Regions from separate parts of the Thalassospira sp. CH_XMU1448-2 genome, predicted to be linked through region 2. Evidence: predicted binding sites of a transcription regulator. Region 2 holds the regulator's gene; the other holds the start of a gene.
The links. The regulator PhoB, encoded in region 2, activates phosphate uptake and scavenging genes when phosphate is short. The targets are predictions, from matches to a motif close to TNTCATAAAACTGTCA.
Positions count from the first base shown of each region.

Region 1 (11,247 bases), on a different contig from region 2:
ACCATCAGCCAGAACTTTTTTCTGAAGTTCGATATACATTGCTTCGCGTTTCGCATTGTCACGCTCGAGGATCGCAGCATCGGTTTCTTCGGTCATGCTGCCCGGGTTCCAGGAGTTACGCCATGCAAGCGGCTTTGCCGATGCATCGTCGGAGTTGTCCGGGTTCCAGGCAAAGGTCGAAGCGTTGGTGTGCGGATCCTGATAATCCGGGCCCCAACGACCGATATAGATGTCGTGCTGACGGGCACGATATTTGGTCAGGGTCTGTTTGTTGTCACCCGGAATGATTTCCAGGTTGATACCTGCCTGCGACCAGGTTGCCTGAATCGACTGTGCCATTGCCATGACGGCGGTGGTGTTGCGGGTATCCATGGTTACGGAGAAACCGTCAGCAAGGCCTGCTTCGGCAAGAAGCGCTTTTGCTTTCTCGACATCAAGGCTGTACGGATTTTCGTTATAGGCACCAAGGAAGCCTTCGGGCAGGAATGCCTGATGGGTCTGTGCACGACCGGCCATGATGGTTTCGGAAATACCTTTGTAATCGACAAGGTATTTCAGAGCCTCGCGAACTTTCGGGTTCGAGAGATATTCATTTTTCTGGGACAGACCAAGATACCACAGAGCGCCTTTGCCCTTCGGCATGACTTTCAGGTCGTCATTGCCGGAAATGGCTGCGATCTGGTCTGCTTCAAGGTTACGGGCGATATCGATATCGCCTTTTTCCAGAAGCAGCTGCTGCGATGCGGCTTCTTTGACATTACGAATGATCACGCGCTTCATTGCGGGTGCACCATCCCAGTAGTCTTCGTTCGCGGTCAGGCTAAGGGTTTCGCCCGGGGTCCATTTGTTCAGTTTGAACGGACCGGAACCGGCGTAGTTGGTTTTCATCCATTCTGCGCCAAGGTCGCCATTTACTTCGTTTTCAAGGACAACCTTTTTGTCAACAACAGCACCAACACCAGCGGTCAGGCAATACAGCACAAAGCTTGGTGCGTAAGGCTGATCAACTTCCATCGAGAAGGTGTAGTCGTCGATAACACGGATTTTTTCTTTGACGTTCTCCGGGGTCAGACCGAACTGACCAAGGATGAATGCAGGAGAACCGTCAATCAGGATCACGCGCTGCAGCGAGAAGGCCGCATCTTCAGCGGTCAGATCATTGCCGGAGGCGAATTTGATACCTTTACGGATATGGAAGGTGAAGGTCTTGCCATCTTCGGAGATATCCCAGCTCTCGGCAGCCTGACCGGAGATCTTTGAGACATCGTCGTTATCAAAGGTAATCAGGCGATCATATGTATTGCCTTCATACTCAAGGGCGGAAAACTCGAACATGCCAGCAGGATCAAGGGTGATCATGTCATCAATGGCATTCGCCATGACAAGCACGTTTTTCGGCGTTTCAGCCTGTGCCGCCAGCGGCATGGTAGCGAGCGCGGTCCCCATGACCAGCCCTGCGATTAATTTGCGCATGATGCGCCTCCCGTTTGTTGTTGTGGGACTGCAGGCCAAGGCGAAGACCGATAGACAATCAAACAACAATCCGGGGCTGTGCAGCGGTCGGCGCACGGCAGGCAGATCGCGGTCAATGCCTACAAGCCCGAAAGTGGGGCGGCCTGCAAGTATTTCGCTTAATGCCCGCAAAGCTGAGCATAATTTATACGATTAATCAATGACCAGACGGTCAGGATTGCCGCAAAACTGAACAAATGACAGATTTCACCAGAATTCACCGTGCAAATGGTTGATTTTTCGACGGTGTCATGTGCGCAGGCATTGTTGTTGGTCGAAATCTGATTCTGCGAGGCGGGAAGGGAGGGGCTTCGGGGGCAAAAACAAAAAAGCACCATCGGATAAACCGTGGTGCTTTTTTGTTTCATTCCCATTGGGAGGGAATGGCGCGAGTGACGGGACTTGAACCCGCGGCCTCCGGCGTGACAGGCCGGCGCTCTAACCAACTGAGCTACACCCGCATGGTGTGTGGCGCGGTTTATATAAAGCCCACCGGACGGAGGCAAGTGTTTTCTGACCGATTTTCAAAGAAAAATGAAACCATCTCAATCGGGGCAGTTTTGACCGGATTTCGGGGTGAAAAACAAAAAAGCACCATCGGATAAACCGTGGTGCTTTTTTGTTTCATTCCCATTGGGAGGGAATGGCGCGAGTGACGGGACTTGAACCCGCGGCCTCCGGCGTGACAGGCCGGCGCTCTAACCAACTGAGCTACACCCGCATGATGTGTGGCGCGGTTTATATAAGGGGTAGTGCACTCTGGCAAGGGCTTTTTTACAAAAAAAGGACAGGGCCGTTTTTTATGGCAGTATCCGTGGAAAATTGTGCCTGTTTTCAATGTTGTAGACCAGATCGCGCAGTGCTGGCCATGGCAGCGGGACGCACATCAATTCGAAGGCATTTGATCAGGCACAGAAAGCGCTGACACTGGTCCGACCAGCAATAATCAATTCGGGTGAATGTGCGTTCTGAACGGGGATAAAAACAAAAAAGCACCATCGGATAAACCGTGGTGCTTTTTTGTTTCATTCCCATTGGGAGGGAATGGCGCGAGTGACGGGACTTGAACCCGCGGCCTCCGGCGTGACAGGCCGGCGCTCTAACCAACTGAGCTACACCCGCATGGTGTGTGGCGCGGTTTTTAACAGTCGGTCATTGGGGGCGCAAGCGGTTTTTGATCTGAATTCGAAATTTCTTCCCGGTTTCCTCTGTGAGTAGAAACCACCCGTTATTCTGAAGCGTCAAGGTTCTCTTCGGGCATGTTTGACAATGTCATTGCAAAGCACAGAAGACACGGAAACAGGTTGGTCAAGAAAGCGGTGCGCCTACCCGGATGCAGAAGACAGATCGTCTCGGAAATGGGGGATGACAAGAGGAAACGCAACATCAGACTGTTGCGTTTCTCAATGCTATTCGCGGGGTAACTCGTGGCGTTCGGCAAGTTTGGTCAGGGCTGCGACGGTGGCCTGTTCGACCGTCGAGCCAAAGCCGGTAACGCGGCCTGCGAGAATGACATAAAGCGAATCAATATGAAGCTGGATGACAAGCAGCTGTTTTTCATTGGCGGTGGTACGGTCCGCAACGAAAGTTTCCAGCGATTTTGCAATCTGGGTCATCAGCGGGTACTGGAACGTACCGCCAAGTGCCTTGACCGAATAGGCAAGGTCTGAGCTGCTGGCCACGGCATCGCTGCGTTTTGTCTTGTCGCCCAGTGCCTGGATGATCTGGCGGCGGCAATCCATCAGGTCCTTGCCGACGTCGCGGACAAAGGTTTCGGAACTGCGTTGCACAACCTGTTCAAGCTCTTCGAGCTGTTCGGGGGACAGATTGATATCAAATCCCTTGATGAAGTTGACAGCTCGCCGCTTCAAATCGGTTTGGGCGGGAATGATCTGTACATTCTTCTTTTTCTTTGGCGCGTCCGGCTTCACGATTGCTCCGCTTCCCCAGTCATAATGGGTCATTCGTCAAGGCTCCTTCGGTCAGGACCATCAAACTGGACCTGCCTGCGGCGTCGGTCTGGACCAAAATACGTTCCGGTATTGATGAAACGTCGTGGTCGAGCAATGACCGATACCAATCGACTATAAAGTGCCTTGGCATTGAATGGTTTGGCAAGAAATTCCGTAATACCAAGGTCGCGTGCGGTTGTTACGTAACGGTGTTCCGAATGCGCAGTCAGCATGATCACAGGAATGAACCGGTTGGGCGAGTTGGTCGAATTGCGCATGACGTCAAGAAATTCAAGACCATCCATGCCACGGAGTCGCCATTCACACACAACGATATCAATCTTTTCACTGCGCAAGACATCAAAGGCATCATTCGGCGTTTTTACGCGCTGAATGTGACTGGCACCGAGATAGGCCAGTGTGTCGTAGACTACTTGAGCTGAAATCTTGTCCCCGTCAACGATCAGAAAACTGATTTTACTAAAGTCGATTTTCGCGTTCATCCGGCCTCGTTTCCTGAGCATCATCACGAATATGCGTCGCTGTTCAGGGACTAACAGCAGCAATTCATCTCGGTTGCTGTTGTATAAACCCTTATACCTTTGTCTGGTTTCCAGCAAGGTCTAACCGCCCCTGATTATGCTGGAGAATCTGACAAATACTGACCTGAGATCAGCAGCAGGCCTGAACTTGCGACGTTTACGTCTTGTTTTTTGAATGCTCGTATCCGGTCCGAACCCACCCATATTGGAGGTGGCGGTCATTTGTAAAGAGGGTGATAGATTATTTCATCGGCTTTGTGGTGCCGTCATTGTCGATCACCTGAACAATGACCCCGGATTCGTCAAACATTTCGGTCGAAATCTTCATATCCTGTTCCCAGCGTTCAAGAAAATCCGCGGTAAGTTTGGTTTTATCCACGAAGACCTCGGCGATTCCGGCCTGAATGATGGCGCGCGCGCAGTCACAGCACGGGAAGTGGGTAACATAAAGCGCGCAACCATCAAGAGATGTGCCGGTATAGCTGGCATTGTAGATGGCATTGCGTTCGGCATGTTCGGTATAGGCGTATTTTTCCGGGCGTTGGTGGCGGCTTTCGACAGCGTCATCCACACCACGCGGGAAGCCGTTATAGCCAACCGCACGGATTTCCTTTTTCGGGCCGATGACAACCGCGCCGACCTGCGTGCTGCGATCCTTTGACCAGTCTGCGATATGGGCTGCAAGACCAAGAAAGCGGTGGTGCCATTTATTCATCGAATGAAGCCCTGTTTGCGTCAATGTGATCGGGGCATTTCGCGTGCGGCGAATGCGGCTTTTCACCTCTTTTAAGAGGGTGCTTCTTGTAATTGTCCAGTGAAAAATCACATTTTTGTAAAGGCATTTAAAGAAAAGTCCCTGTTCAAATAGGGGCTGATTGACTATTAAGGGGGTACCCCCAGAAAAATATCAGGACGCCCTGACGCCTCGCCGCAGATGCAGGCCGAAGCGGTAGGGCTCACGTGTAAACCAAATAACAAGAGGTAGTAGCTGATGCGCCGTCAACGTAAGGCGAAAATCATCGCGACCCTGGGGCCGGCGAGTTCAAAGCCAGAAATCCTCGAGAAAATCGTGAAAACAGGCGTCGATGTATTTCGCCTGAATTTCTCGCATGGGGAACACTCAGAACATCTGGCCCGTTTTGAAGCTATCCGTGCTGTCGAAGCAAAGCTTGGTCGTCCGATCGGGATTTTGATGGACCTTCAGGGGCCGAAAATCCGTGTTGGCACCTTTGCCGACGAGAAGGTCGAACTCGAAGCTGGTGACACCTTCAAGTTCGACATGGACAAGACGCCGGGTGACAACAAGCGCGTTTCCTTGCCGCATCCGGAAGTCTACGCAGCCCTGAAACCGGGTGCGAACCTTTTGCTTGATGATGGCAAGCTGCGCATGCGTGTTGAGAAATGCGATGACAAGTCGGCTGAATGTACGGTCATCACCGGTGGTCCGCTGTCAAACCGCAAGGGTGTTAACCTTCCTGACGTCATGTTGCCGCTGTCGCCGCTGACGGACAAAGACCGTGCCGATCTGGTTTACGGTCTGGAAATGGGCGTCGATTTCGTCGCGCTGTCGTTTGTTCAGCGTCCCGAAGATGTCGCCGAAGCCCGCAAGCTTATCCAGGGCCGTGCAGCCATCGTTTCCAAACTGGAAAAGCCGCAGGCAATCGAGCATCTCGACGAGATCGTCGAGCTGTCTGACATGGTGATGGTTGCCCGTGGTGATCTTGGTGTGGAATGCCCGCCGGAAGATGTTCCGATTCTTCAGAAACGGATCATCAAAGCCTGCCGTGAAGCTGGCAAGCCGGTGATCGTGGCAACCCAGATGCTTGATTCCATGGTATCGAACCCGGCACCGACCCGTGCAGAAGCATCTGACGTCGCGACTGCGATCTATGACGGTGCCGATGCCGTGATGCTGTCGGCAGAAAGTGCTGTTGGCAAGTATCCGCTTGAAACCGTTTCGATCATGGACCGCATTCTGGTCCGTGTTGAGCAGGACGAGCTTTACTACCGCATGCGTGATGCCAACCGCCCGGATCCGGAACATAACGCACCGGACGCGATCAGTGCCGCAGCCCGTCAGGTTGCTGCCACGATCGGCTCCAAAGCCGTGGTCAACTATACCACGTCCGGTTCCACGGCATTCCGTGCCGCGCGTGAACGTCCGGAAGTTCAGATTCTTGGCCTGACCCCGCGCATTCAGACTGCACGTCGTCTGGCGCTATGCTGGGGTGTGCATCCGGTCTTTACCCGGGATGCGACCAACTTTGCCGAAATGGTCGGCATTGCCTGTGAAGTCGCCCAGCGCGAAGAATTTGCCGGTCCGGGTGATTCACTGGTGATCACCGCAGGTGTTCCGTTCGGAACGCCCGGTGCGACCAATATCCTGCGCATTGCATGGGTAAGCAACTGATCGGGATCATCAAGATATCCGGATAACAGATTTAACAAGCGGGCGGCCGGATCGGTCGCCCGCTTTTTTGTGCCCAAAGGCCGGATGCGGGCAGGGGAGAGGGCAGGTATCGGTGAATTTCGGTGCGGGAAAAGCGAGCAGGTTCGCCCAACTTTCGCGGTGAATATCACCGGTTTGTATAGTGCGCTGTATTGTTAATGTTTTTTTGAGTCTTTGCGTCGATAGTCTATTGGTAATCAAGGCTGTGCCTGATGGTTTCGGCCTTTGATGTTGGGGTAATGAATTTATACGTCTAGTCTGGTTGTGTATCACTGTCGGTTCTGGTTAAACTGTTCTGACAAAACATAAAAAACATAGGTATCTGCATTGTTTGATGCCTGATATGCCGCCAGGCAAGGGACCAGGGGAATAGCTGCGATAATGCTGAGTTGGATGTTCAATCGGCAGAAAAATACGGGTGACGCGGGGCTTGATGACAAAGCCACTGCCAAGCTTCGTGATCTTGCTGAAACTGTCCGTACAGTCGCACCTGATGCATTTTCTGCCGATGCCGGCAATGCGCGTGGGCGGTCGATCCCCCGCAAAAGCTCCAGCGAAGAGATTTCAGAACAAAGCGCGCTTGAACATGCGGCACGCCTTTCAACGGAAATGGCGCATGCTGATGATGACGATGATGCTCCGGATTTTGACAGCGATGTCCGTATGGATGTTGCGCGCCGTTTGCGCCGTCACCTGCATGATGTCAGTCCGTCCGAGCGCCTTGAGATGGTCGAGGAATTCGTCGCGGCCATTGCCAATATGGGTGAATGCTATCGCCCGCAGGTGATCAATCTGATTGAGCAGGAACTGGGCCATACGCCTTATATGACCCGTCAGGCTGCAAGCCGCCTGCGCCAGGACATTCAGGCTATTGGTCGGGTGTCGATCGGTGAATATATCGAACTTCTGAGCGATTCCGATTTCCTTGATATCATGCGCGGACGCGGCGAGTTTGTTCAGACCGCTGCCGAACGTGCGCGTGAAGAACAGGAAGCCGCGGCAAGAGCACGCCTGATCGAACAGAAAGCCGAGAAAGAAAAAAGCAGTCTTCTGAACCGGTTGCTGTCATCTGACGATGCGCCGCGCAATGTAGTGTCCATGACCCCGCATTTCGCAGAACGCAAGACAAATGCCCCGACAACATCGGGCAACGACCTTATGGGTGGGCAAAGCCGCATTTCGCGTCAGGCCCAGCGTCGTGTCGCGCATTTCATCATGGCATCGCTGTTTGATACGCTGGTCGAGCAGGGACGCATGCGCACCGAAGTCGCACGTGCCCTTCGCCAGTCCGTGCGCCAGCGTATTGAAAAGGCGCGGTTTGAAAACCGCATGCCGCTTTATGCAGCCGATAGCACAATGGCGATGGATGTGACCGATGACGTGATGCTTGATCACGAACAGGAAGCCGCATCAAACCAGAAAATGACGATTGATCAGTATATTCTTGATGCGGTATCGCGCAACGAGGACGCACTTGTCGTGCAGTCCCTTGCGCATTACGCACAGATACCGGTCAGTGCAGTTTCGAAAATCCTTGATTCCGGAAGCGCGCGTGCGATTACTGCCCTTGCATGGCGTGCGGGCATGACTGCACCGTCATCGGTGGTGCTGCAAATCAGCAACGGCATTCCCGAAGCCAATATCGAAAGCCCGGCAGCGGGGGGACGGTATGCGATGGCCTCAACCGATATGGATTGGTATATCGATTTCTTCAACGACACCAAGCCCGCCACAGCGCGTACACGTGTCGAAAAGGATACGGTTGCACCGGCTGTAAACGCCAAGCGGAACCCCGGTTTGAACCCGAATATCCGGCCGAGAACGGGACGCAACAGCGGTGGCCTTGAAGGCTTGGTCTCTGACAAGCGACTCACCAAGGGTCCAAAAGGAGACTGAGTGCCATGAGCAGCAATCACGGCATCTCGTATGACGCGTTGAAATATGCGCTCAATATCAAGGAAAGTTATCAAAGCGGCGAACCATTGACCGTAACCGGCGCAGCAAAGCAGCAGCGTCTTTTGATGCCGGAGCATTTGCTAAGCAATGATCTGGCATTGATGCAATATGATGATCCTTTGGCACTTGCCGTGATTGCGACCCGTGACCCGGAAAGCCCGATGGCGCTGGCGGCTGCGATCCGCATGGGACCGCATGCCAAATGCAAGGAACTGATTACCGGCGTGTTTGAAGTCGTTTCCGATGCGACCAAGCATGAGCTGGTTGCCGATTGTGCCAAGCTTCTGACAAAGAACGCCTTTAGCCCCGAAGCATTCCATCTGGTGCGCACGCGCGCATCCAACCATGTTGTTGAAATCCGCGAGGCATATCGGCGGGCGATGGCCGATAATTTGCGCGCACTTCTGGATGGCAAGATGGCGGCGCGCGAGTTTGTCGAAGAATTCATCGAGCTGGCATCAAACGGAAATCTGCGAATTGACATCTATCGCCGTCTGGTGATGAAGCTGATGCGATCAGACGCGGTGCGGCCAAGCGTGAAATTCATGCTGCTCGAACGGCTGGACCGGTTCCCGCAGATGGTGAAGCTTCAGATTGTTAACGAGGTTAACTCTGCGCCCGATACACCGGAATATCAGACCCTGAAGCAGGAATTGCGCTGGATCTACGAGACCAAGCAAAAGCAACAGGCACCGCAAACCCCGATCAATGCCAGCAAGCAGCAGCCAACGGCGGCCGAACTGGTGGCGCGTTCACAGATTGACTTCGGGGCGGCAGCCGGGATGCATCGGCGCAATGCCATCATCAAACCGGCCGAGCCGCAGCTTGCACGTAATGCCAACCCTTCGATCATGCGAAGCGGTGGGTTCAGCACGCGCGAACTGTCTTCCTGGCTGAACTAGAACTCGCCCGACAGTGCCCGACAAATATCGGGCAGGGTCAACTGACCAGACGGGACGCGGTTTCAGCTTTGCCAAGCGGGGTATGAAGCCCGATCTGTTTTTCCAGATAAATTGTGCAAATTACGCGTAACAGCGATGCGAAGTTTGGAATGTCGCCACGTTGTGCGACAACTTCGTCATAAATCTTGCCCAGGAATTGCGGGGTGGTGAAACCTTCACCCGACGAGATTTCATCAAGGATTTGCCAGAATCGCAGTTCAAGACGCAGGCTGGTTACCACGCCATTGATCCGTACAGAACGGCTGACACATTGATAAAGTTCGGGTTCGGCACCTGAATAGATTTGACACATGAGGACGGCCTTTCCTGTGATGCGGCCGGTTTTGTATTCCGACCGCTTTTTTCAGGGCCCGTAACCAGTCCAAAGGCAGACCCTGCAGAGTGTTTAACACCAGAGGTCCATGGTCAGGGAAAAATCGCCCAAACGCAACTCACGATTGGGCGATATCCGGTTACAAGTTGATTTCAGTGCCAAGAACAGCAAGGAAGGCGGCAAGCCATTTCGGATGCGCAGGCCATGCCGGAGCGGTGACAAGATTGCCATCGGTGCAGGCGTCATCAATGGCGATGTCGGCATAAATGCCGCCGCCCAGTTTGACTTCGGGCGCGCAAGCCGGATAGGCCGAAACCGTGCGTCCCTTGATGATGTCGGCTGCTGCCAGAAGCTGTGCGCCGTGGCAGACCGCAGCAATCGGTTTACCAGCGTCATTGAAGTCACGCACCAGACGAATGACGTCCTCGTTCAGGCGCAGATATTCCGGGGCGCGACCGCCGGGGATCAGAAGCGCGTCATAGTTTTCCGCGCGCGCAGAGGCAAAATCCGCATTCAGTGCAAAATTGTGACCGCGTTTTTCGCTATAGGTTTGATCGCCTTCGAAGTCATGGATTGCGGTTGCGACCGTATCACCAGCTTTCTTGTCCGGGCAGACCGCATCGACCTTGTGGCCGACCGCAAGCAGGGTCTGAAACGGGACCATGGTTTCGTAATCCTCGGCGAAATCACCTGTGATCATCAGAATTTTTTTGGCAGACATTTGATATCCTCCCGGGGGATGTTGTGGTTTGTTTTGTCCTTCACGGTCAGAAATCATACGCCTGTAAGGTGGCATGCGGGTAACAGCGGGCTACTACACTGACAGCAAGTAGCTTTCGTCAGGAACTGGCACGACACGGACACAAAAAAAGAGGCCCGTTCGGGCCTCTTTTAATGGTTGTGATTTGCGCGGATCAGCTTTTGCTTTCGGTCGGCTTTTTCGCAGCTGTGGTTTTGGTTGCGGTTTTGGCCGTTGTTGCGCGCGAACGGGTCGCCGGTTTCTTGGCTGGTGCCTTTCCTGCCGGTTTGGCAACAGTTTTGGTCGCACTCGCCGTTTCCGGTGATTCGATGACGTGCAGATCGCGTTGCGGGAACGGGATCGAGAAGCCGGCGGCTTCCAGTTCGGTTTTCGATTTGCGGGTCAGATCAAAGAAGGCCGGCCAGAAGTCAGCCGTCGCTACCCAGCCGCGTGCGGTCAGATCGACCGAGCTTTCGCCGAGGGTGGCGACAAAGCTCATCGGTTCGGGGTCTTTGAGAACGCGGGGATCGGACGCAACGAGGTTTTTAAGGAACTCAAGTCCGGCATCAACATCGTCGTCATAGGAAATGCCAACCTTGATGTCGAGGCGGCGGGTCGGGTTGCGCGAATAGTTTTTGATCGCGCTGTTCCAGATTTGCGAGTTCGGCGCAGAAATGAACACACCGTCCGGCGTCTTGAGCAGGGTGGTGAACAACGAGATTTCAACCACGGTGCCCGAGACCGATCCTGCTTCAATAAACTCGTCAATCTTGAGCGGGCGCAGGATCAGGATCATTACGCCAGCGGCAATGTTGGACAAGG
Region 1 is NZ_JAYMEA010000002.1:344,069-355,315, forward strand. Features, by position in the region: gene WA318_RS08905 (ABC transporter substrate-binding protein) at 1-1,473, opposite strand, end outside; tRNA gene WA318_RS08910 (tRNA-Asp) at 1,897-1,973, opposite strand; tRNA gene WA318_RS08915 (tRNA-Asp) at 2,157-2,233, opposite strand; tRNA gene WA318_RS08920 (tRNA-Asp) at 2,558-2,634, opposite strand; gene WA318_RS08925 (transcriptional regulator) at 2,922-3,476, opposite strand; gene WA318_RS08930 (response regulator) at 3,473-3,967, opposite strand; gene WA318_RS08935 (deoxycytidylate deaminase) at 4,248-4,721, opposite strand; gene pyk (pyruvate kinase) at 4,998-6,416, shown strand; gene WA318_RS08945 (DUF2336 domain-containing protein) at 6,837-8,351, shown strand; gene WA318_RS08950 (hypothetical protein) at 8,357-9,313, shown strand; gene WA318_RS08955 (ribbon-helix-helix domain-containing protein) at 9,351-9,665, opposite strand; gene WA318_RS08960 (DJ-1/PfpI family protein) at 9,826-10,407, opposite strand; gene WA318_RS08965 (mechanosensitive ion channel family protein) at 10,601-11,247, opposite strand, start outside.
Region 1: the regulator PhoB is predicted to act here: its motif matches at 4,829-4,844, upstream of WA318_RS08935 (deoxycytidylate deaminase).

Region 2 (11,247 bases):
AAGTTGCTTGCGCTTGTTGTGCCAAACCCGACCCTGTTCCGTCTTTCAATGATCGGGGCGAAGCTTGCGGCACCGTTTGCGGGCCTCATGCCCGGACGTCTCAAGGGCATGCTGAAAATGGGGGCGCGACATATGCCGCCGCCAAGCTGGGTCGACAAGCCACAGATCATTCCGGCCATTGGAACGCGCAAGGGCCGGGTCGCAATCCTGACGGGATGTGCACAGCAGGTCCTTGAAACCGAGATCAACGAATCGACAGTTCGTCTATTGACGCGCCTCGGCATCGAAGTCGTTGTTGCCAAGGGTGCCGGATGCTGCGGGTCGCTTGTGCATCATATGGGCAAGGAAGAGAAATCACGTCATCAGGCCAAGGGCAATATTGATGCCTGGAGTGCGGAAATCGCAGGCGAAGGCCTTGATGCAATTGTGATTACGGCTTCGGGCTGTGGCACGACAGTCAAGGATTACGGTCATATGCTGCGCCTTGATAAGGCCTATGCAGCCAAGGCGGCCAAGGTGTCGGAACTGGCCAAGGACATCACCGAATATCTGGCAGAGCTTGATGTTGATGGTGCTGTGTTTGCCAAGGCATCGCATGGAAGTCCGCGGGTGGCCTATCATTCGGCCTGTTCGATGCAACATGGCCAAAAGATCACGCGTCCGCCGCGCGATCTTTTGAAAAAGGCCGGATATGATGTGGTCGAGATTGCCGAAGGCCATCTTTGCTGCGGGTCTGCTGGTGTTTACAACCTGTTGCAGCCTGAAATCGCGGGCAAGCTTCAGGAACGCAAGCGCGGCAATATCCGTGCAACCCGGCCTGATCTGGTCGCGACCGGTAATATCGGATGTATGGTTCAGATCGAAACAGACGATCTGAAAGTCATTCACACTGTCCAGCTTCTTGACTGGGCAGCAGGTGGACCGGTTCCTGCAAAACTTCAGGACCGTTTTGCGGAAGTTACACCGGCATCATAAAAACCGGCGGTATTCGGGTCCAAAAACAGAAAAGACGACAGGCCAACCTGTCGTCTTTTTATTTTCGCGGGTATTTCTTGTGGCACGACGTGCCTAGACGTCTTTGCCCAACAGGCTTTGCGCGATGCCTTCGGCCGCGGAACCTTCGCTGCTGTCTTCGGCATAGGCTGCGGTCTTTTCGCGAATCCACTCGATGGCGGCAGCATCATCAATTTCGACTTTCTTGGCGACAAGGGCGAGGATCGCCTCAATCGCAAGAACGTGGGATGCCACATTATTTACAGCGACATGCAGATCATCGATATGCCGAGAAGCCGCTTCGGACATTTCGCCGAGTTCGCCGGACAGTTTCTGGATCAGTTCCTGAATCTCGTCAATCGAGGCATTGCTCATGTCGTTCTCCTGTTATGGCCGCACCAGAAACGGGCACGACGTATTTGTTGTCCCTGAATGCACAGTTGCTTGGAATGGCGGACATGTAAAGAGGCTGGCGGGATTTTATCCATCGCACGGCAGCAGCGACCGGGCAGGCCGACCTCGGGATGAGCGATTGTGACAGTTTTTGTTACAGTCTGTCGTAAAACAACAGAAAAGAGCCGGGGAAGGTCAAGAAACCGGCGTTTCAGGGTGTCGGGCGAAATCATACAAGTCATTGTTTTATATTGATTATATATCGAATTTTGACCGCGTTGATACGTTGTCACATAACGTTAACAAAAGCGACACAATACCGTAAGCACCCAGCGTTAGAGTCCGCCTCGCAGATCGTTGCACCGTTCCGAAGTGGAACAACCATTGGGGAATATACCATGAAGAAGACTCTTGCTGTTGCGGCGCTGATGAGCGTTGCCTTTGCTGGCGCTGCCCAGGCACGCGACCAGATTCGTATCGTTGGTTCGTCCACCGTTTTCCCGTTTGCAACCGCAGTTGCAGAAGAATTCGGTAAAACCACCTCGTTCAAAACCCCGGTTATTGAATCGACCGGTTCTGGCGGTGGTCTGAAGCTTTTCTGTGCAGGTGTTGGCGAACAGCATCCGGACATCACCAACGCTTCGCGTCGCATCAAGAAGTCCGAAGTTGAAACTTGCGCCAAGAACGGCATTTCTGAAGTTACCGAAGTCAAAGTCGGCTTCGACGGTATCGTTCTGTCGAACTCGAACGAAGCTCCGCTGCTGGATCTGACCAAAGAACAGATCTTCCTGGCTCTGGCTAAAACCGTTCCTTCCAAAGACGGCAAGTCGCTGGTTGATAACTTCTACAGCACCTGGTCGGAAATTGATCCGAGCCTTCCGAACGTGAAAATCGAAGTTCTCGGCCCGCCGCCGACCTCCGGTACCCGTGATGCCTTCACCGAGCTGGTACTTGAAGAAGCTTGCGACGAGTTCGCTGTTATTGCCGACCTCAAGAAATCCAACAAAGATCAGCACAAAGCAGTTTGCGCTGGTGTGCGTGAAGACGGTGCCTATGTCGAAGCTGGTGAGAACGACAACCTGATCGTTCAGAAGCTCGAAGCAAACCATGATGCACTTGGCATCTTCGGTTTCTCGTTCCTTGACCAGAACGGCGACAAGCTTCAGGGTTCCCTGATTGCTGGTGTTGCTCCGACCTTCGAAGCAATCTCGGCTGGTGACTATCCGGTATCGCGTTCGCTTTACTTCTACGTAAAGAACGCACATGTCGGCACCATCCCGGGCATCAAAGAATATCTGGCTGAATTCACCTCGGAAAAAGCATTCGGTGACGAAGGTTACCTTGCTGACCGTGGCCTGATCCCGATGGCCGCGAGCGAGCGTGAAGCTGTCCGTAATGCTGCGACGAACCTTTCGCCGCTGAGCATGTAACGTGATCTTTCAACCGATGGCGGCTAATGCTGCCATCGGTTTCTTTGTTTCCGCGCTTGATTAATTTATTGTTTTTGTCCTATTGGCCTCTCATCTGATTCCTACAGGTTCATCTGGCAAACGGATTTAACGTAATGTCCCTGTCTTTCCTGTTGCTCGCGGTTGCTGCACTTTGTGCATTGTCCTTCTATTTCGGACGCCAGCGGGCCGTGGCCCTTTCGGGCGGACGGTACAGCAATCTTCATTCTCTTCCGGCTCATTACGGGACCTATGTGGCCCTGTGGTGCGGCCTGCCTGCATTGTTGCTGCTGCTTGTCTGGCATATCTTCCAGGGATCGATCATCGAAGCGATGATCATTGCCGAACTGCCTTCTGAAATTACCGGTGACTCCGGACAGCTGTCGCTTGCCCTGAACAGTATTTCACTGATCGCAGCGGATAATGGCCAGCATCTGACTGTCTCACCCGAAGTCATCGATGCCGGGCATCGTCTGGCAAATCTGCAGTCGATTGCAAATGCGGCACTGGTCGTTGTGATGCTGACCGGTGCGTCGATCGGGGTGTCGCTTTCCTATCGTAAAATCTCGCCGGATTTGCGGGCACGTAACAATGTCGAACGCATTTCCCGCTGGGTGATGATTGCCTGCTCGGCGATTGCGATCCTGTCGACGGTCGGTATCGTTTTCTCGTTGCTGTTCGAAGCCCTGCACTTCTTTAGCAAGATCAACCCGGTTGACTTCCTGTTTGGTCTGGAATGGAGCCCGCAAACGGCGATCCGTGCAGATCAGGTTGCATCCGACGGTGCGTTCGGCGCGATCCCGCTTTTTGTCGGCACACTCCTGATCACGATCATCGCCATGTGCGTTGCGGTGCCGGTCGGTTTGTTCTCTGCCATTTATATGGGCGAATATGCATCGTCGAAATTCCGTGCGGTTGCCAAGCCGGCGCTTGAAATTCTCGCGGGTGTTCCGACGGTTGTTTATGGCTTCTTTGCTGCCCTGACCGTTGCGCCGTTCCTTCGCAATAACGGTGCGATCCTTGGTCTTGATGTCAGCTCGGAAAGTGCCTTGGCAGCGGGCCTTGTCATGGGTGTCATGATCATTCCGTTCGTATCGTCGCTGTCTGATGATGTGATGTCACAGGTGCCGCAATCATTGCGTGACGGGTCTTATGGTTTGGGCGCAACCAAATCTGAAACCATCCGTCATGTCATTTTCCCGGCGGCGCTTCCGGGGATTGTCGGGGCGGTTCTTCTGGCGGTTTCACGTGCGATTGGTGAAACCATGATTGTTGTGATGGCAGCCGGTCTTGCCGCGAACATGACTGTGAACCCGCTTCAGGCTGTGACCACTGTGACTGTCCAGATTGTCACGCTTCTGGTCGGTGACCAGGAATTTGACAGTGCAAAAACCCTCTCGGCCTTTGCGTTGGGGCTGGTTCTTTTCCTTGTCACCTTGGGCCTGAACGTATTTGCCCTTAAGGTAGTTCAGAAGTATCGCGAGAAATATGACTGATATGGCATCCCTCATGGAAGACAGAGCCGCTGCAAAGGTGATTTCGGATAAAATGCACAAGCCCGTTGACTGGGATAGTCCGAAGATCGCGCGGAACATCAAAAAGCGTTACGCAGCTGAACGCCGTTTCAAGATTTATGGACTAAGCGCAATCGGTATTGCGCTTCTGGCCCTGTTCGTTCTGGGGTTCTCTATTGGCTCGAAGGGCTATAGTGCGTTCTTCCAGACCTATGTTCAGCTTGAAATTCATTTCGACCCGGCTGAAATCGATCCGCAAGGTACCGGCGACCCCGCAGTGATCGGCAAGGCCAACTTCGATGGTCTGATCAAACAGGCATTGCGTGACCGCTTCCCGGAAGTCACCAGCCGTCGCGACAAGCGCGACCTGTATGACGTCGTTTCGGGTGGCGCATCCTATGATCTGCGTGAACGGGTTCTGGCAAATCCGAACCTGATTGGTCAGACGCGCAAGGTCTGGCTGATTTCGGGCGATGATTTCGACATGCTCAACAAAGGCTATATCGATGCCGATGTTGATGAAGGCAGCCGTCGCCTGAATGACAAGGAAATCAGCTGGTACAACACACTGGTTTCATCCGGTGCTGTTGAAAAGCAGTTCCATGCCCGCTTCTTTACCAGCGGGGATTCCCGTGAACCGGAACTTGCCGGTATCTGGGGGGCTGCGGTCGGTTCGTTCTATACGTTGCTCGTCACGCTTGCCCTGTCGTTCCCGATCGGGGTTCTTGCAGCGGTTTATCTTGAAGAATTCGCACCGAAAAACCGCTTCACGACAATTGTCGAGGTCAATATCAACAACCTTGCAGCTGTTCCGTCGATCGTGTTCGGTCTGCTGGGGCTTGAGGTTTATCTGAACGTCATGCATCTGCCGCGTTCGGCACCGGTTGTTGGTGGTCTGACGCTGGCCCTGATGACCTTGCCAACGATCATCATTGCATCGCGTGCGGCGATCAAGGCGGTTCCGCCATCGATCCGTCAGGCGGCCCTTGGTCTTGGTGCATCACCGGTTCAGACCGTTACACACCATGTCCTGCCGCTGGCAATGCCCGGCATCCTGACCGGTACCATCATTGGTATGGCACAGGCACTTGGTGAAACGGCACCGCTTCTGATGATTGGTATGGTGGCGTTTATCGTCGACATTCCGGGTGGTGCACTTGATCCGGCGACGGTTCTGCCGGTCCAGATCTATCTGTGGGCAGACAGCCCGGAACGTGCCTTTGTCGAGAAAACCTCGGCTGCGATTATGGTTTTGCTGGCCTTCCTGATCCTGATGAATGGATTGGCTGTGTATCTGCGCAAAAAATTTGAACGGAAGTGGTAAAATGGCTGCTGTATCCCAGAGCGCAATGACGGCAGAGCCGTCGGTCTCAAGCCCGAAAATGACGGCACGTGACCTTAATCTTTTCTATAGCGATAACCAGGCCCTGTTTGACGTCAATCTTGATATCGTTGAACGCCAGGTCACCGCGCTGATCGGTCCGTCGGGCTGTGGCAAGTCAACCTTCCTGCGGTGCATGAACCGCATGAATGACACCATTGATGGTGTCACCATCAATGGTGAAGTGACCCTTGATGGTCGTGACATCTATGACAAGCGCATCGACGTTGTTCAGCTGCGTGCACGTATCGGGATGGTGTTCCAGAAGCCGAACCCGTTCCCGAAATCGATCTATGACAACGTGGCTTATGGACCGCGTATCCATGGTCTGGTCAATTCGCGTGACGAACTTGACGAAATCGTCATGACCTCGCTTGAACGTGCGGGCCTGCTCAAGGAAGTCAAGGATCGTCTGCAGTCACCGGCAACCGGCCTTTCCGGTGGTCAGCAGCAACGCCTTTGCATCGCGCGTGCGGTTGCGGTCAGCCCTGAAGTCATCCTGATGGATGAGCCGTGCTCGGCACTTGATCCGATTGCTACGGCAAAGGTCGAAGAGCTGATTGACGAGCTGCGTTCGAACTACACCATCGTGATCGTGACACACTCCATGCAGCAGGCTGCACGTGTATCGCAGCGGACCGCATTCTTCCACCTTGGCAAGCTGGTCGAGGTTGGTGAAACAGATCAGATATTCACCAACCCGAAAGACGAACGCACCAAGGGTTACATTACCGGTCGCTTCGGTTAAGCAGCGACACGAGGAGCACGCATAAATGGCTGACGACAAAACACATATCGTAAGTTCGTTCGACGAGGAACTGACCCGTCTGAACAACATCATCTCGCAGATGGGCGGGCTTGCAGAAAGTCAGCTGATCTCTGCGATCCGTTCGATTGTCAAACGGGATTCCGAACTGGCTGAAAAAGTCATTCTGTCGGATCACCGTATCGATATTCTCGAACAGGAAGTTCAGGATTTCGCCGTGCGTCTTCTGGCCTTGCGCCAGCCGATGGCAGATGACCTGCGTCAGGTCGTGACCGCACTCAAGCTGTCAAACGATCTGGAGCGTATCGGTGATCTGGCGAAAAACATCGCCAAACGCGCGCAGGTTCTTAACCAGATTCCGCCGATCCGTCCGGTTCAGGTGATTCCGAACATGGGCAAGCTGGCGCAGGAAATCATCAAGGACGTTCTGGATGCCTATATCGAAGGCGATGCCGAAAAGGCCGAGCGTGTCTGGGCCCGCGATCAGGAAGTCGACGATATGTACAATTCGCTGTTCCGCGAATTGCTGACCTACATGATGGAAGATCCGCGCAACATCACGGCATCGACCCACATGCTTTTCATCGCCAAGAACATCGAACGTATTGGCGATCATGCAACCAATATCGCCGAGACGATCTATTACCGGATCAAAGGCGAAGACCTGCCGGCAATTGACCGGCCAAAAAATGATGCAGCGAACTTTGCTGTCGTCGAACCGAATGAGTGACACTGGAGCATAGGAAGATGGACCCAACGGTTCTTATCGTCGAGGACGAAGCTGCAATCGTAACCATGTTGCGCTACAACCTCGAACGTGAGGGGATGCAGGTAGTCGAAGCCGGTGACGGTGACGAAGCGTTGAAAATCCTTGCGGAAACGCATGTCGATCTTGTCCTTCTGGACTGGATGTTGCCGGTAATGTCGGGGATTGAAGTCTGCCGCCAGATCCGTCGCAAGCCCGAAAGCCGCGATTTGCCGGTCATCATGGTGACCGCACGTGGCGAAGAAGGCGATCGTATCCGTGGTCTTGATACCGGTGCTGACGACTATGTCACCAAGCCGTTCGCAATTGGCGAGTTGCTTGCCCGTATTCGTGCGCTGCTGCGTCGGTCCGGTCCGGCGCAACCACAAGGGCAGTTGGTCTATTCCGATATCGAAATGGATCTCGCAGCACACCGTGTCAGCCGCAACGGCAAGGCCATCCATCTTGGCCCGACCGAATTCCGTCTTCTGCGCTATTTCCTTGAGCATCCGGGGCGTGTGTTCTCCCGCGAGCAGCTTTTGAATGCTGTTTGGGGACCGAATATTTATGTCGAAACCCGCACGGTTGACGTTCATATCCGTCGTCTGCGCAAGGCGCTCAATGATGTCAAAGGCACCCGCGATATCATTCGTACGGTTCGTGCCGCCGGTTATGCGCTGGATTCAGAAACCGCTGCCTGATCTCTGATCTGAGCAAAGATCATCTACCCGGTTTCAGAAAAAACAAAACCCCCGTTGCCAATGGCTGCGGGGGTTTTGCCTTTAATGATCGTTTTCGGGCTTTGTCTTGCGTGCCCGACCTGAACTTGTCGAGGTTGTTTTCTTGGCCGTTGCGGACTTTACCGGTGTTTTACGCGTCGGGGTCTTCTTGGCGGCAACCCTGCGCGTTCCCGTTTTCTTTGCCGGGGGCTGTGATGCCGGTTCGGGTTTGTTTTCCGACCTGGCATCTGCTTTGGATTTGGTTTCCGCAACTGATGCCGGTTCTGCTGCCACGGGGGCCTCAGGAACCTTTTTCCGCTGGGTCCGTGGGGCCAGTTCGTTCATCAACAGCATGTCGGCACGGCGGAACTTGGCGATTTCGGCGTCGATATCTTCCTGTGGCACATCACAGGCCGACAAGACGTGATCCGAAAGCCGAAGGCCGGTTTCAAGTACTTCAGGGATGGCCGCATCTGCACCGCTACGAGACAGGGGTCCGATATGGGTGATGTCCTGGGCACGGGCAAAGATTTTCAGATGCGGATAATGTTGCCGCAAAAGCGCAACGGTCTTTTCAGTCGCATGCGGATTACCCATGGCAACAACGGCAATGCGGGCCTCGTCGGTGTGAGCTGCCCTGAATGTTTCCGGGCGTGATCCATCGGCAAAGAAGACAGGTAGTCCCTCGGCACGACCCCGTGAGACCTGTTGGGCGTCGCTATCAAGAACGATAAAGGGAATGTTCCGGGTTTTAAGAAGGCGCGCCAGAACGCGACCAACACGGCCACTGCCAATCACCAGAACATGTTGATGAATTCCGTCTGTTTCATCCGAAATCGGACCAAGCTGGTCGTCTTCCTTGGGATGAAGCTTTTCTTCAATCCGGTGCCCAAGGTTAATCAAAGTCGGGGTGAGCGCCATGGAAATGGCGACCACCGGGATCAATATGGCCGCCAAATCACGCGGGATCGCACCGTTTTGCGCTGCAAGAGAGAACATCACAAAGGCAAACTCGCCACCAGCCGCCAGGCTCATGGCAACACGAAGTGCGGATCCGCGTTCAAACCGAATGGCAAGGGACAGGACAAACAGAACGGCCGTCTTGATGATCAGCAGCCCGATCAGCCACAAAATGACGCTGCCAAACTGCTCATAGACGACATTGGCATTGACCGACATGCCGACCGACATGAAAAACAGCGACAGGAACACACCGCGAAACGGCGCGATGTCGGCTTCGATCTGATGACGGAATTCCGTTTCGGCGAGCATCACGCCCGCGATAAAGGCACCAAGTGCCATTGAAAGCCCGGAAAGCTCGGTCAGGGTACTGGCGGCGAGAACGACAAACAGGGTCCCAATCGCAAACAGTTCCGGGTTCTTGAGAGACGCGATATAGCGAAAGAGGCGTGGCAACAGATACCGCCCGACAACCAGCAGCAAGGCGACAGAGCCAAAGCCTGAAAGGATACTGATCCAGGGGCTGGTTTCTGTTCCGGCATCACCGGCCGCCTGAACCATGATCAGGAACGGACCAACCGCAACATCCTGTACCAGAAGGATTGCCAGGGCTGCGCGTCCAAAACGCGTATTTAATTGCCGGTCATCAGAAAGCTGTTTGAGGATGATTGCCGTTGAGGACAAAGCCAGCGCACCTGCAATCACAAGCGATGCAGCCAGCGGCAAATCAATCAGGGCCAGCACAGCCATGATGGCTGCCATCGATACCAGAATCTGAAAAAGGCCAAGGGCAGCAAACCTGCCACCAATGACCCGCAACCGTTCGCGTGAGAGTTCAAGCCCGATCATGAAGAGCAGGAACACGACACCAAGTTCGGCAACGGTCGAAATGTCTTCGCGTTCGGTAATCAGACCCAAACCGAACGGCCCGATACAAAAGCCGCCAATCAGAAATCCGATGATCGAATTGGCGCGCAGGCGATGCGCAATAGGCACGGCAACCACAGCCGCAGTCAGGATCAGAAACAGCTCGAACAGGACGCTGTGATGCATGGTCAGAATCAATCCGGCAAAGCAGATAAATATTTGAAAATAACGAGATTAACAGGATAACTGAAATAGCACACACAGTCCTGTGGAAATTTGCCGGTTCAACGGCAATTAACCCGTACCGGATTGATCTGCTTCAAGGCAGCAGTGACAGGTTTTCTCTAGGGCGCGCCGGGCCGGGCGAGTAAATTGTGTGACAATTGTCATGGCCAGATCACTTGCTATTCGTGATGTCAAATGCCATGTTCCGCGGGCCTGATCCGGGCCAATGTAAACGACAGTCAATAAGAGCAAACGTATCTTGGAACAGTTCATTCCCTACATTCAGATCATTGCGGGTCTTGTCCTTCTGACCGTTGGCGGTGAGTTTATCGTTCGTGGTGCGGTTGGTCTTGCCCTGTTGCTGGGCGTGTCAAAAGTGATTGTGGGGCTGACAATCGTTGCAGCCGGAACGTCCGCACCGGAATTTGTCGTGTCACTGAATGCGTCGCTTAAGGGAACGGCCGACATCGCGATGGGCAACGTGGTCGGGTCCAATATTGCCAATATATTGCTCATTCTTGGTGCGGTGGCTGTTCTCAAGCCCGTGGCGGCAAGCCGGGTAACCGTGGTCCGCGATGGCGGGGCGATGCTGCTTGGGACTGTTCTGTTTATTGGTCTTTGCATGTTTGGCGCCATTGATCGCTGGGCAGGGGCTTTGATGCTCTGCGTTCTGGTGGCGATCTGGTACTTCACCTACAAGCATGACAAGAACATGCCAAGCGATGCCAGCCAACTGCATGAAGAAGAAGTTGACGAAGTCGGAGAGGTTCCAACTGGCTGGCTCAAACCGATCATTGCGACGGTTGTCGGTATTGTTGCCCTGATGTTCGGGGCGGAATGGCTTGTCGACGGTGGTGTTTCCGTCGCGCGTCAGTTCGGCGTTTCCGAAGCCGTGATCGGCCTGACGCTTGTTGCATTCGGAACGTCTCTGCCCGAACTTGCTGCATCTGTTGTGGCGGCATTCCGCGGGCATTCGGATGTGGCGCTTGGTAACGTGCTGGGGTCCAACCTTTTGAACCTTCTGGTGATCATTGGCGGTGTGTCGCTGATTGCGCCAATCCCGGTTCCGGAGCAAATCTTGAATTCCGATATCTGGATCATGCTGGCGGTGACGGTTGGTTTGATCGGGATTGCATATGCGTTTCGCAAGATTTCGCGCATCACCGGTGTTGCATTTGTGATTGCCTATCTGGTCTATGTCTTCCAGCTTGTCGCGGCATAGGTCACCAGTTTGAA
Region 2 is NZ_JAYMEA010000001.1:883,057-894,303, forward strand. Features, by position in the region: gene glcF (glycolate oxidase subunit GlcF) at 1-975, shown strand, start outside; gene WA318_RS03990 (hypothetical protein) at 1,069-1,368, opposite strand; gene WA318_RS03995 (PstS family phosphate ABC transporter substrate-binding protein) at 1,785-2,816, shown strand; gene pstC (phosphate ABC transporter permease subunit PstC) at 2,951-4,330, shown strand; gene pstA (phosphate ABC transporter permease PstA) at 4,383-5,672, shown strand; gene pstB (phosphate ABC transporter ATP-binding protein PstB) at 5,674-6,477, shown strand; gene phoU (phosphate signaling complex protein PhoU) at 6,503-7,225, shown strand; gene phoB (phosphate regulon transcriptional regulator PhoB) at 7,243-7,941, shown strand; gene WA318_RS04025 (cation:proton antiporter domain-containing protein) at 8,023-9,972, opposite strand; gene WA318_RS04030 (calcium/sodium antiporter) at 10,271-11,233, shown strand.